Regions from separate parts of the Halomonas profundus genome, predicted to be linked through region 2. Evidence: predicted binding sites of a transcription regulator. Region 2 holds the regulator's gene; the other holds the start of a gene.
The links. Region 2 encodes FliA, which starts transcription of late flagellar genes. Its sites were predicted from a motif close to CTAAAGTTNNNNNNNNNNCNGCCGATA; they were not measured.
Positions count from the first base shown of each region.

Region 1: the regulator FliA is predicted to act here: its motif matches at 3,101-3,127, upstream of fliD (flagellar filament capping protein FliD).

Region 1 is NZ_CP086344.1:4,143,452-4,149,699, reverse strand. It holds gene LMS44_RS18955 (UDP-glucose dehydrogenase family protein) at 98-1,423, shown strand; gene fliD (flagellar filament capping protein FliD) at 1,642-2,997, shown strand; gene fliD (flagellar filament capping protein FliD) at 3,173-4,525, shown strand; gene LMS44_RS18940 (flagellin family protein) at 4,674-5,543, shown strand; gene LMS44_RS18935 (flagellin family protein) at 5,959-6,248, shown strand, end outside.
Region 2 is NZ_CP086344.1:137,231-143,478, reverse strand. It holds gene LMS44_RS00675 (sensor domain-containing diguanylate cyclase) at 1-286, opposite strand, end outside; gene LMS44_RS00670 (OmpA/MotB family protein) at 310-984, opposite strand; gene LMS44_RS00665 (motility protein A) at 990-1,811, opposite strand; gene LMS44_RS00660 (RNA polymerase sigma factor FliA) at 1,852-2,553, opposite strand; gene LMS44_RS00655 (flagellar protein FlhE) at 2,580-3,011, opposite strand; gene LMS44_RS00650 (C15 family peptidase) at 3,037-3,609, opposite strand; gene flhF (flagellar biosynthesis GTPase FlhF) at 3,606-5,789, opposite strand; gene flhA (flagellar biosynthesis protein FlhA) at 5,848-6,248, opposite strand, start outside.

The DNA.
Region 1 (6,248 bases), 1.2 Mb from region 2:
GGTCTATAATTTAGAGAGGATCTCCCACTATTGAACTCATCAATGGTAGGTCAATGTGCTACGCTCGCTACCACGTACTTTAGCGAGTTAATAAGTCATGCATATCAGTGTATTCGGAACCGGTTATGTCGGCCTTGTTGCAGGTGCTTGTTTAGCCGATGTTGGTCATCAAGTCACCTGTATGGATGTTAACGCTGATCGGATTGATCAGCTTAATGGCGGAGAGGTGCCGATCTTCGAGCCAGGGCTAAGCACTATCGTTGCCCATAACGTGGCGGCTGGCCGTTTACGCTTTACTACCGACGCTGCCCAGGCGGTAGCCGATGGCGAACTGCTGTTTATCGCTGTGGGAACGCCGCCCGATGAAGATGGCAGTGCCGACTTGCGCTATGTGCTAGAGGTGGCGCGCACGATCGGCCAGCATATGGATAGCTATAAGCTGGTGATTGATAAATCTACCGTGCCGGTGGGCACCGCGGAAAAAGTCCACGCCGTTATCAGCGATGTGCTCGAACAGCGCGGTGCATCACTCGAATTCGATGTGTGTTCGAACCCTGAGTTTATGAAGGAGGGGGCGGCGATTGAAGACTTTACCCGTGGCGCGCGGATTATCGTTGGCACGGAAAGCGAGCGAGTAAAAGCGCATATGCAAGAGTGCTATGCCCCCTATAACCGCAACCACGAAAAGCTGATGTTTATGAGCGTGCGGGCCGCAGAGCTGACCAAATACGCCGCCAATGCCATGCTCGCCACCAAAATCAGCTTTATGAACGAGATCGCCAATCTTGCCGAACGACTCGAAGTGGACGTTGAAGACGTGCGCCGAGGGATTGGCAGCGACCCACGCATTGGCTACCACTTTATATACCCTGGCTGCGGCTACGGCGGCTCCTGCTTCCCCAAAGATGTCCAGGCGTTAGAGCGCACCGCGCGTCAATTAGGCTATACACCGGAACTGCTCAGCGCCGTCGAGTCAGTGAATTTACGCCAAAAGCAAACCCTGTTCACAAAACTGCAAGATAGTTTAGGCAATCTAAGCGGTAAGACCATTGCAGTATGGGGCTTGGCCTTTAAACCCAACACGGATGATATGCGTGAAGCCCCAAGCCGCACGTTAATGGAAGCACTCTGGCAAGCGGGCGCTAAGGTGCAGGCGTTTGATCCCGAAGCCATTGCGGAATGCCGCCGCATTTACGGGGATCGGGATGACCTGATGCTAGCAGGCGACCGAATTCAGGCAGTGAAAGGTGCCGATGCTTTGGTTATCTGCACCGAGTGGAAAGAGTTTCGCAGTGTCGATTTTGATTGGCTAGCCGACCAGTTGGCTGGAAAAGTCGTCATTGATGGGCGTAATTTGTATACGCCAAGTGCTGCTGAAGAGGCAGGGTTGCGTTACATTGGGGTTGGGCGGAAGAACAGCTAAAAGGGGAATCTATTATTTTGATTTTTCTTATTAATTGGCGATGGCTGTTACGTTTCATTACTTTGAATAACGTCTTGACACGAAAAAAGAAGAAGAATATTTAAGTTATTCTTCACCTAGCCGAGGTTTTAAGGTAATCGTATTAAAAACAGTGCTACGTATTGCTTAATGAAGGAACGCGAATCGTAGCTACATGTATTCAAAAAAGGCATTGGTTTATGGCTGCTATTACATCACTAGGCATCGGTTCTGGTTTGGATCTGAATGGCTTGCTGGAGCAATTAAAAACGGCAGAACAAGCAAAGCTTGAGCCTATTGCGGAACAGCTCCAGTCTGAAGATACGAAAATATCTGCCTATGGTAAGTTGCAAAGCGCGCTTGAGCAGTTTCAAAGCTCAGCCGAAGCACTCAATGATGGGGCGTCATTCGAGAGCCTAACAACCAATGTAGAAGGCAGTGCTGTTGGCGCTGTTAGCAGCAATGAGGCCCAGCCAGGTCAGTACGAAGTACAGGTCGGCCAGTTAGCTACAGCCAGTAGCCTAGTAACAGAGCGTTTGGAAACAGCAGACGAAAGCATAGTGACTGGGGAGCAGTCATTAACCTTTACTCTTGCTGACGGAGCTATGGATCCCATTACCATTGCCGATGGCAGTTCCCTTGAAGATATGCGTGATGCTATCAATCAACAGAGTGATGGCCGCTTAAGCGCCTCTATTATCAACGACGGTGAAGGGTATCGTCTTGCAGTAAATTCGACGGAAACGGGTGCGGACGCGAGTATTGAAAGCACAAACTTTTCAGACATTCTTGCTGGCGATGTACAAACGACTGATGCCCAGGTAGTTCAAGCGGGTCAGGATGCAGAGTTTAACGTCAATGGAATTGACATTGTCAGCCCTACCAATCAAGTGGAAGGCGCTATTCAAGGCATTACCCTGAACTTATCTGAGGCGGGTGCAACAAGCACAGTCAGCGTTGAGCAAGATAGTGAAGCTATCCGCGAGCAGGTCACGGCCTTTGTTGATGACTTCAACACGCTCAAGGACACCATTACCAGCTTGACGGCGTTTGACGAAGAGACTGGGCAGGCGGCGGGGTTGAACGCCGATGCCACGACTCGTGCGGTTGAACGAGAGCTTCGTCAAACAATTAGCAGTGTTGTCGGCGGTGATGGCTTTAGCGTGTTGTCGGATGTAGGAATTTCGCTTCAAGTAGACGGCAAGCTGGAGATTGACGAAGATAAATTAGATAGCATTGTTGCTAATCAGCCAGATCAGCTAGCCAATTTTTTTGCAGGCGATAGCGAAGAGGGTGGCATGGCAGGGCAAATAGCCTCATCGCTTGAAAGCTTGGTTGGAACAGGTGGGCGTCTTGAAAATGCTGTTGATTCATCTGAACGTCGCTATGCTTCGTTAGAAGAACGTTTTACGACCACTGAAAGCCGTATCGAACAAACTGTAGACCGTTATAGAACGCAGTTCCAAGCAATGGACGGTATGGTGGCGCAAATGAATCAGACCAGTGCCTATTTGACCCAGCAGTTTGCCGTGTTGGGACAGCAAAACCAAGGTTAAGCAGATAAACTAGCTAAATTAATAGCTTACAAGATGCCCTGCACTATGTGCTGGGCATTTTTCTTTGCAATGCTTTAAAAACAGCTTAAAAAAGGCATTACCTCTAAAGTTTGTTCCTCCGCAGCCGATAGATTACCTAGACACCTTTCTCTACTTCTTATAAGGAATGAGCCCCATGGCATCGATCACAGCACTCGGTGTAGGTTCTGGATTGGATCTCTCAGGTTTGGTAGAACAGCTTAAAGTTGCCGAACAGCAAAAGCTTGTGCCTATTCTAGAGCAGAAAAGTGCTCAGCAAACCAAGATTTCTGCCTATGGGCGCCTTGAGTCAGCAATGGATAGGGTGCAAACCTCTATTGCTGCGCTGAATGAGGCCTCTACGTTTAAGCAGCAAAAAAGCACCGTGACGGGCGATGGCGTATTGGCGACCGCAGGCGAAACCGCTAATGCCGGGCGCTATGAAGTAACCGTTACCCAATTGGCTCGCGCAGGCAGCGCTGCTTCCAACAGCGTAGCGCTAGACCAAGAGCTAACAGCAGCCGATGCGACGCTAACGCTTAACTTTGGTGCTGGCGGTACCCAAACAAGCTACGACGTGACTATTTCAGCAGGCAGTACGCTGGCGGATGTCCGTGACCAGATCAATGCGGATAAAGAGTCTGGTGTCACTGCTTCTATCGTTAATGATGGCACTGGATACCGCTTAGCGCTGAGCTCAAAGGAGACAGGCCAAGAAGCTTCACTGGAGGGCTTCTCAGGTTTGGCATCGCTGACCATGGATGCAGCCACCCAGCGTTCAGGTCAGGACGCTGAGCTGAACGTTAATGGCATTGCTATCACCAGCAAAACCAATCGCGTTGAAGAGGCAATTCAAGGCGTAACGCTGGATCTCACGGCGGCTTCTGGTGACCCCGTTACGCTGGTAATCGAGCGTGATGACGCGTCGCTGAGAGGGGCCATTGACGAGTTCGTTAAAAACTATAACGAAATGAAATCCACCGTTGGTCGAATGACCGCATACAACGGCGAAGGCGAAACGTCTGGCGAGCTAGTGGGCGACCGCACCGTGCGTACCATTGAAGACCGCCTACGCCGGGATATTACTGACAACCTCGGCACCGGCGATATTTCACGCCTTTCACAACTGGGCATCGCCATTGATGAGAAGGGGCGATTAAAGGTCGATGAGGATAAGTTGGACGATGCAGTAGCCAACAACCCAGAGGGGCTATCTGCCTTCTTTGCGGGCGAAACCGAAGAAGGCGGCTTTGCTGGGCGCTTAAACGCCACGCTTGAAGGTATTACGGCAGAAAACGGCATCATTCAAAGCTCAGTGACTAGTGCTGAGCAGCGGGTTGACAGCCTGGACGAGCGTAAGCTTCGTATGGAGGCTAGTATCGAGCGCAGCACAGAGCGTTATCGTAAGCAGTTTGGGCAATTGGATGGCTTGATCGCCCAAATGAACTCCATGAGCAGCTATCTCTCCCAGCAGTTCAGCATGTTGGGTAATATGCAGAAAAGTAATTAAGAAAGCAGTCGGGATAGTTACAGTGCGTTACATAAAAAAGAGTGATTTTTTCTAAAGAGTTGGGTGGTGCTGCCGTTAATTATAATAACGGCAACGCAAGTGCCGCAAAGCAGGCCTCTAGGCCAGTTAATATCCAAGGAGCACTCACATGTCTGTAATCAACACTAACATTACGGCCCTGATTGGCCAGAACAACCTGTCCAACTCCCAGTCTATGCTGGCTAAAGCGCAAGAGCGTTTGTCCTCTGGTCTGCGCATTAACAGCGCCTCTGATGACGCTGCTGGTCAAGCCATCGCCAACAAAATGACTGCTCAGATCAAAGGCATGGATCAAGCTAGCCGTAACGCTAGCGACGGTATCTCTCTAGTACAGACCATGGAAGGCGGTCTTGATCAAATCAACGACAACCTGCAACGTATTCGTGAGCTAGCGGTACAGGGTGCCAACGATACCAATGCCACAGAAGACCGTGATGCCATCGTTACTGAGATCAACGAGCGTCTGGCTGAGATTGATCGTGTAGCTGGCAGCAACAACTTTAACGGCACTAACCTGCTGAACGTTAGCGGTGGCGGTACTCTAAATATTCAGGTTGGCTCCAATACTGAAGATGAAGACGTTATTACTGTTACTACACTTGACGCTACCGTTGAAGGCCTGGGCTTAAATACAAATGCTGCGGTCACTGCCTCTGAATTTGAAATTACTTCAGGTGGTGCCGCAGGTGTTGTACACGATGAGTTCCAAAGCCTGGTTGATTCTGTTGATACTGCAACTGAGTCACTGGATACCAACCGTGCGACCTTGGGTGCTACGCTGAACCGTTTTGACTCGGTGATCGATAACCTGGCGACGACGTCTACCAACCTTTCTGAAGCTCGTTCGCGTATTGAAGATGCTGACTACGCCGTAGAAGTGTCTAACATGACGCGCGCTAATATTCTCCAGCAGGCCGGTACTTCCATGCTGGCACAGGCTAACCAGACGCCGCAGTCTGTACTGTCTCTGCTGGGCTAATATCTCAGCCAGTAATGCTATAAAGAAAGTATCGACGGGGCCAATAGGCCCCGTTTTTGTATTTAAGCTTGCTAATCTCGATGTTATTGGGGAGGGCTAGCTTTTGTTGAAATGATAAGATCGAGTACCGTTTATGATTAAGCCCCTGTTTCATACAGTTGGATCTCTCCGGTGGCACCAGCATGACCCTACAGCAAAATATAGGTACTGAGTGCGACCGATGCGGTAACGCGAGAAGGGGGCTGCCTGTGCATGTTTAGCACTATGAAAAGTAACTAGATAAGTTACAGCACTTTACATAAAAAAGAGCGATTTTTTCTAAAGAATTGGGTGGGGCTGCCGTTAATTATAATAACGGCAACGCAAGTGCCGCTAAGCAGGCCACAAGGCCAGTTAATATCCAAGGAGCACTCACATGTCTGTAATCAACACTAACATTACGGCCCTGATTGGCCAGAACAACCTGTCCAACTCCCAGTCTATGCTGGCCAAAGCGCAAGAGCGTTTGTCTTCTGGCCTGCGCATTAACAGCGCCTCTGATGACGCTGCTGGTCAAGCCATCGCCAACAAAATGACTGCTCAGATCAAAGGCATGGATCAAGCTAGCCGTAACGCTAGCGACGGTATCTCTCTAGTACAGACCATGGAAGGCGGTCTTGATCAAATCAACGACAACCTGCAACGTATTCGTGAGCTAGCGGTACA
Region 2 (6,248 bases):
CGATGACCTTCCCACCTGCTCGGTAAGCATAGAGCTGAAAACGCATGTTGCTATGCTTGGAACGAATAAACACCAGCGGGCCGGAGAGTTTCTGCTGCCCCTGCAACTCGCGGCGCACCCGCTGGCTTAGCCGTTTTCCTAACACATAGGCAAGAGTGTGCGGCCCATTTTCAGGGCGCTCAATACCGGTCAAGCGGGTTAAGTTGGTGCTACTGGCTTGAATGCGGCGACAATCGGCATCTAAAACCAGCAGAGCTCCAAACGACTGCAACCGCGGGTGGTACATGGACACAAACGTGGCCTCGCAATCTATTCACCCTCGACCTGCTGCCTTAGCAACAACTCTACGCGACGGTTGGCAGCTCGGCCCTCCGCCGTTGCGTTCGGTTCCATGGGTTGGGTGTCGGCATAACCGACGGCCCGCATACGAGAGATATTGAATCCTTGGCGCTCTAAATGCCTCACCACAGCGATAGCCCGCGCTGATGAAAGCTCCCAATTAGAGGGGAAGCGGGCCGTTGAAATAGGCACGCTGTCGGTGTGGCCTTCTACCGAAATCTGACCGTCAAAACGGGTCAGCACATCGATAAGGCTTTCTACCACCTCTTGCCCACGGGAAGTCAGTACAGCTTGACCGCTGGGAAATAAAAGGCTGGTATCAATACGTAACGTGACCCCTTCACTCCCTTGCGAAACACTGACACCGGGGATGTCGAGCCCATCAAACTGCGGCTGAACCCCTGAATGGCGGGGCTGAATACCAGTGGCTAGAGACGCCAGCGGCAATGATGATACAGCGCTAGCCGAGCGCATGAAAGCAGTATCAGCCGCCTCACCGCCTCCCGGCGGTGTCAGTGAAAGCAGCAGCACAAAGAGCGTGATTAGCAGCGTCAGCACATCCAAATAGCTGGTTAGCCAACCCTCGTCACCATCGCCTGGCGACGGCGTCATTTCCAGTGCGTGGCGCGTATCACGGTCAAGCATCTGGCCTACCCCTTCGCCGCCGCACTAACCGACGAATCAGGCCTTGGTTTGACGCTGTTATCACGGATCTCATCGTGATAGTTAGCTACAAACGAGTTGAGGGTCTCTTCAATAAACGACGGCAGGCGGCGCTTGGTAATCAGCGAAATACCTTCCAGCACCATGTTCATGGTAATCAGCCGCTCTTCGGTGCGGCGCTCGAGTTTCACCGCAATCGGCTTAAACACCAAGTTGGCGAGTAAAATGCCGTAGAAGGTGGTGAGCAGGGCCACCGCCATGCGCGGGCCGATCACCTGCAGGTCGCCTGCGTCCATGACTTCCAGCATATTGACCAGCCCCACCAGGGTGCCGATCATGCCAAATGCGGGTGCGTAGGTGGCCATGGTACGGAATATTTGTGCCTCGGCATGCTCACGCGCTTTAAGACGGGCAATGCGCCAACGCAGCATGTCAAAAATTTCATCCTCTTTGGTGTTGGCAATGACCAGTTGGATCCCGGTACGCAAAAACGGGTTTCGGGTATGCTCCAACTCGCGCTCGACCGCACGTACATCGCCCTTAAACCAGAGTCGCGACATATCCACCAATTCGCGGATATCGTCACGCATATAGGTATTTTCGCGCCGGAATACCAAGCCCACCAACCGTACGACGCGGAGCACCTCTTTCAGCGGATAGCTGATAAAGGTTGCCGCTAGGGTACCGGTCACCACAATGGCCAAACCCGGCAAATTGATAAAACTTTCAGGGGACTCTGCGGTGAAAAACAGCACGCTCACCAACAGTAGTATGCTGGCAAATATGCCTATCAGCGTCGAAGGGTTCATCCACGGCTCCTTGCCGGTCACAAGTGAGTAAAAAGAGGTGTTATGCCGAGTCGTGTAAACGCGCGCGTAAGCGGCTGACGGCTTGGCTGTGCAGTTGTGAAACGCGTGACTCCGTGACGCCCAACACAGCCCCTACTTCCTTAAGGTTGAGTTCTTCTTGGTAGTACAGCGCCATTAGCAGCTTTTCACGCTCTGGCAGCGCTTCAATTGCCTCAATCAACGTTTGTCGTTGCTGGCCGTCTAGCAACTGCTCGAACGGTGAATTAGCCAATTCATTATTGCTAGGCTCGCCACCGTCGGCCACCAGCTCTTCAAACGGCAACAGTTGACCACTGTTGGTGTCGTTGAGGAGCTGCTGATACTCACTCAACGGCATTTCAAGGTGTTGGGCGATTTCGTTCTCTTCTGGTGCCCGTCCGAGCTGTTGCTCTAATTGACGAACGGCACTGTCAACCGCTCGCGCTGAGCGGCGCACGCTGCGGGGCAACCAGTCGCGGGTACGTAATTCATCCATCATTGCACCGCGAATACGCTGACTGGCAAACGTCGCGAACGTTGCCCCCTGGGTGGCATCGAAGCGCCCCAGCGCTTCCAGCAGCCCTACCATCCCGGCTTGAATAAGGTCGTCGAGCTCAATACTGGCTGGCAAACGGACCTGAAGCGTCAAGGCCTGACGTCGTACCAGTGGCATGTATTGCGTCAACAGCTCACTCTGTTTGATCCTGCCTTGTGCTGTGTACATCCTCTCGCCTCGCGTCTATCCAGCCTTCACTGATAGTTCACAATCATTTGCAGCCCCTGGACACGAACAGGCCGCTGCCCCGGACGTAAAGCGAAGCGAAAATGCAACGGCGCATCCGCGGCAAACCCCGCCAGGGCAGTGGTAGTCCCCCGCATGCCAGCTAACGCAACGCACTGCTCAGGATGGCACAGCCAAGCGTTTAATGACGCACCAGGGGGATATTGAAACTGCCAATGAATACGCCCGAGCTGTGCTGACTCCACATTGTTAGCAGCAGCAGGTGGGGTAGCGTTTTGGCTAGCGCTTGACCGATCACTCATCGCTACCATCAGACCTGGTATCTGGCTGCTCCAGCTACCGGGTGTCGCCTGGGCGTTTCCCGTTACCCCTGCTAGTAGACACCCTGTCAGCAGTACTGGGCTCAGTAGCAGTCTCCCTCTTAATAGCCAGCTTAGCATGCTTGGTCTCCTCGGCAGAGTGCGCTCATCGTGCAAGTACCAACAGCTCCATATTTAAGTAGTAATCAGCTGCCTCACGCAAGTTATTGAGCAACCCTTGACGCGGCAAGTGCGGCTCGTGGAGCGCCAGCAAACGGCGCGGCCCGCCACGCTCATGTAGTTGACGCAAGGTACGGAACATGGAAGCAAAGGTATCGGCATCGCTACTGATCCACAGTGCCCAACGGCTGTATTGATCGCAAAGTTGGGCTAGGTCGGCCGTTTCGGCCATGACGATATGAATATCCCAATCCTCAGGATCACCGGCCCAGCTTCGACCTAACGTCGACCACTGCCCTAATCGTGCTTTAACCTTGTTCACCTGGGCTGCACCACTACCCGGTAGTCCGACCACAATAAGCGGAATTTTGGGCCGGTGCGCTACCACCGTTGCTGGCTCTTCCACCGCTGCAGTTGTCGGCTTTAACAGAGAGCTAGGCTGTTCAGATTCCGGCACGTGTTCTGCCGCCGCAACATCAACTGTACCCTCAGCTTGCTGCTGTTGGCGCTGCAGGTTTGCCCACTTGCGTAGACCCGATGCTTGATCCTGTTCGCTCACGCCACGCCCTCTCGACTAACACTGCCCATTTGACGAATCGCATCTCGTGCCATAAAGGCGTAGACCAGTGCATCAAGCATGCCGGTATCGCGGCGGCGACGGCTGTTGCCTAATAGGTTGAGCAGATCGCCACGCAGCGTCTGCGCCTCCTCATCATCAGCAACATCGAGATGCCCGGCGACCGATGCCACACCGCTGGCCATCAATAGGCGAACTTCAGCATTTAGATCCCCGCTATCGGCCTCTTTTAACTGCTGCCACGCGCGACGCGTCAAGGCGGCCAAGCCTTCGCTTTGCAGCTGGGTTAACAGCAGTGAGAGCACCTCTGCTCCTAGCCGAGCGGGGGTAAGCCAGTAGCGGCGCGCCACTACTTTGGCGCTTTCCGGATCGCGAACTTCACCGAACCAGGCGAGTAGCGCCGTGCCGCTGGCGTCCTCGACTTCGGCGTAGGCAGTCCACAGTTGCACCGATTGGCCACGAAAACGCACGCCCACATGGTGCGTTAGCACACTGTCACTAAATAGCTGGCGGATAGATTGACGTTCGTGGTGAAAGCGTAACCGATGACTGGGGGCCACTTGGCTGACCCAGGTCAAGTGCTCGGCTTCCAGCCACGCTAGTGCATCCGGTTCAGGGAAGCGCGGTAGTAAGTGCACCGCAACGCCGCTCGATGCCGACAGAGCGGCTAAGCGTGGCTGCCACCCTGCGGCGTGGCGATGCTGCAGCCAGGGTAGCGCCAGCCAGGCACCATCCGTGTCCAGGCCAATGTCCGGCATTGCCCAGTCGCAGCCGCGCTCATTGCGCCGCGGAAACCACGCCATCCCTAAGGTGGTCTTTGCCGCTGGATAACCGGCAAGTAATGCATCCAAATGTGTTTCCTGCAAACGACTAGGCAGCGAAGCTAGGTTCCAGATCTCTTCTAATTCCGCAAACCCCGTGACGCGTTGGCGCAACCTCGCCAGTAGCGACGACAAACGACGCCCTTGGCCCAGGACATCCCGCGACCAGCGCGGCATTCCCATCGGCGCATCGGCACTTTGCACCCGTTCACGCTGAGGTGTCGCGGTACTCAGCGCTTGATCCACTAGCGCATCGGGGGCGGCAAGGGCCATATCTTCGGGCACCTGCTGGCCATTAGAGCCAAACAGTACGCGCATCCCGTGACGCATAATAATATCTAACACTGGAGCCAGACGTCCCGCCTCATCCTGTTTGGTGATAATACAGTCATCTAACTCTGCGCCCGCCGCCCGCGCGGCCTGACGGTAGCGCAGCACCACTTCTTCGAGGGTTTCCGGTTGGCTGGCAGCATTGAGTAGCAGCACCAAACGTACCCGCGAGCGTCCGCCTTGCAGGTGGGCAATCTGCTCTATCACCCGCTGGTCACGCTGACTCATGCCTACGGTGTCGATAATTACCCACTGCTTGCCCTGCAGGCGGCCCAGCAAATCGTCGATGGGCTGTTCGGCATCCAAGGCGTACATCGGGGTATCCAGCAGGCGCGCATAAATGCGCAACTGCTCATGGGCACCGATCCGGAAGCTGTCGGTGGTAACCAGCGCTACCGGGCGCGTGCCGTGGCGCATCACAAAACGAGCGGCCAGCTTGGCGGTGGTGGTGGTTTTACCTACCCCCGTTGGCCCCACCAGGGCAACAATGCCGGTTTGGTCGAAAAAGCTTGCTTCATCGTTGAGTACGTAAAGGCGATCCATTAACTGCTGTCGCAGCCACTGCAGTGGGGCTTCGCTATCGCCGTCTAACCTGGTTAGCGATGCAGGCAACCCAGCCAGCAGTTCATCGGCAATTTCGCTGCTAAAACCCACATTCCACAGCAGTTGACGCAGCCGTGCAGCCGTTCCGGTGGGCGCTGCTGGCGATGGTGAAGCAGTATGGGTTGACTGGCTGTTTGCCAGCAGCGCTCGCATATCCTGCATTTCGCGCAGTAAGCGCTCGCTCATCGCCTGCATGGGGTCTTGCGCTGAAGGTGCTGTCGGCGTTTCGGGTGGTGCAGGTTCTGGTGAGGGTTCAAAGTGGTCAATGGCTTCATCCGCCATCGCTAAAATTTCAACGCCCCCTTCGGTACGCCGATTTGCGACAATCAAGGCGTCTTCACCGAGCGTTTCACGCACTTGGCGCATCACATCACGACTATTGGCTCCCACGAAACGTCTAACGCTCATGATTTACCCTTGCCTGTTCTGAAAATGGACGACGCTAGCCTATCACGGCGTGCCATCTTTAACGTCCGCCGACCACTGTGGTCACTCTTAATGTGCGATCGTCGGGAATTTCAGCCTGGGACAGTACCGACATATGGCGTAACCGGCGGCGTAAGAAGCGCGATAGCACCGCCCTTAGCGAATGTTGCACGACCAACACCGGTGGTTCGCCTGAGCTTTCGTGACGCTCCAGCGCCTGCTGGGCCTGGGTCATCAGCGTTTCTGCCAACCCGGGCTCCATGGCGCCGTTGCCATTCATGGCCTGTACCAGCACTTGTTCCAGTTGAGCATCCAGCCCCATGACATTGAGTGTCTCCTGCCCCGCAAACCACTGCTGGACAATGGCGCGCCCCAGCGAGACTCGCACCAGCGCCGTCAGCTCATTAGGATCTTTTTGCTGTGTGGCGTACTCGGCCAGGG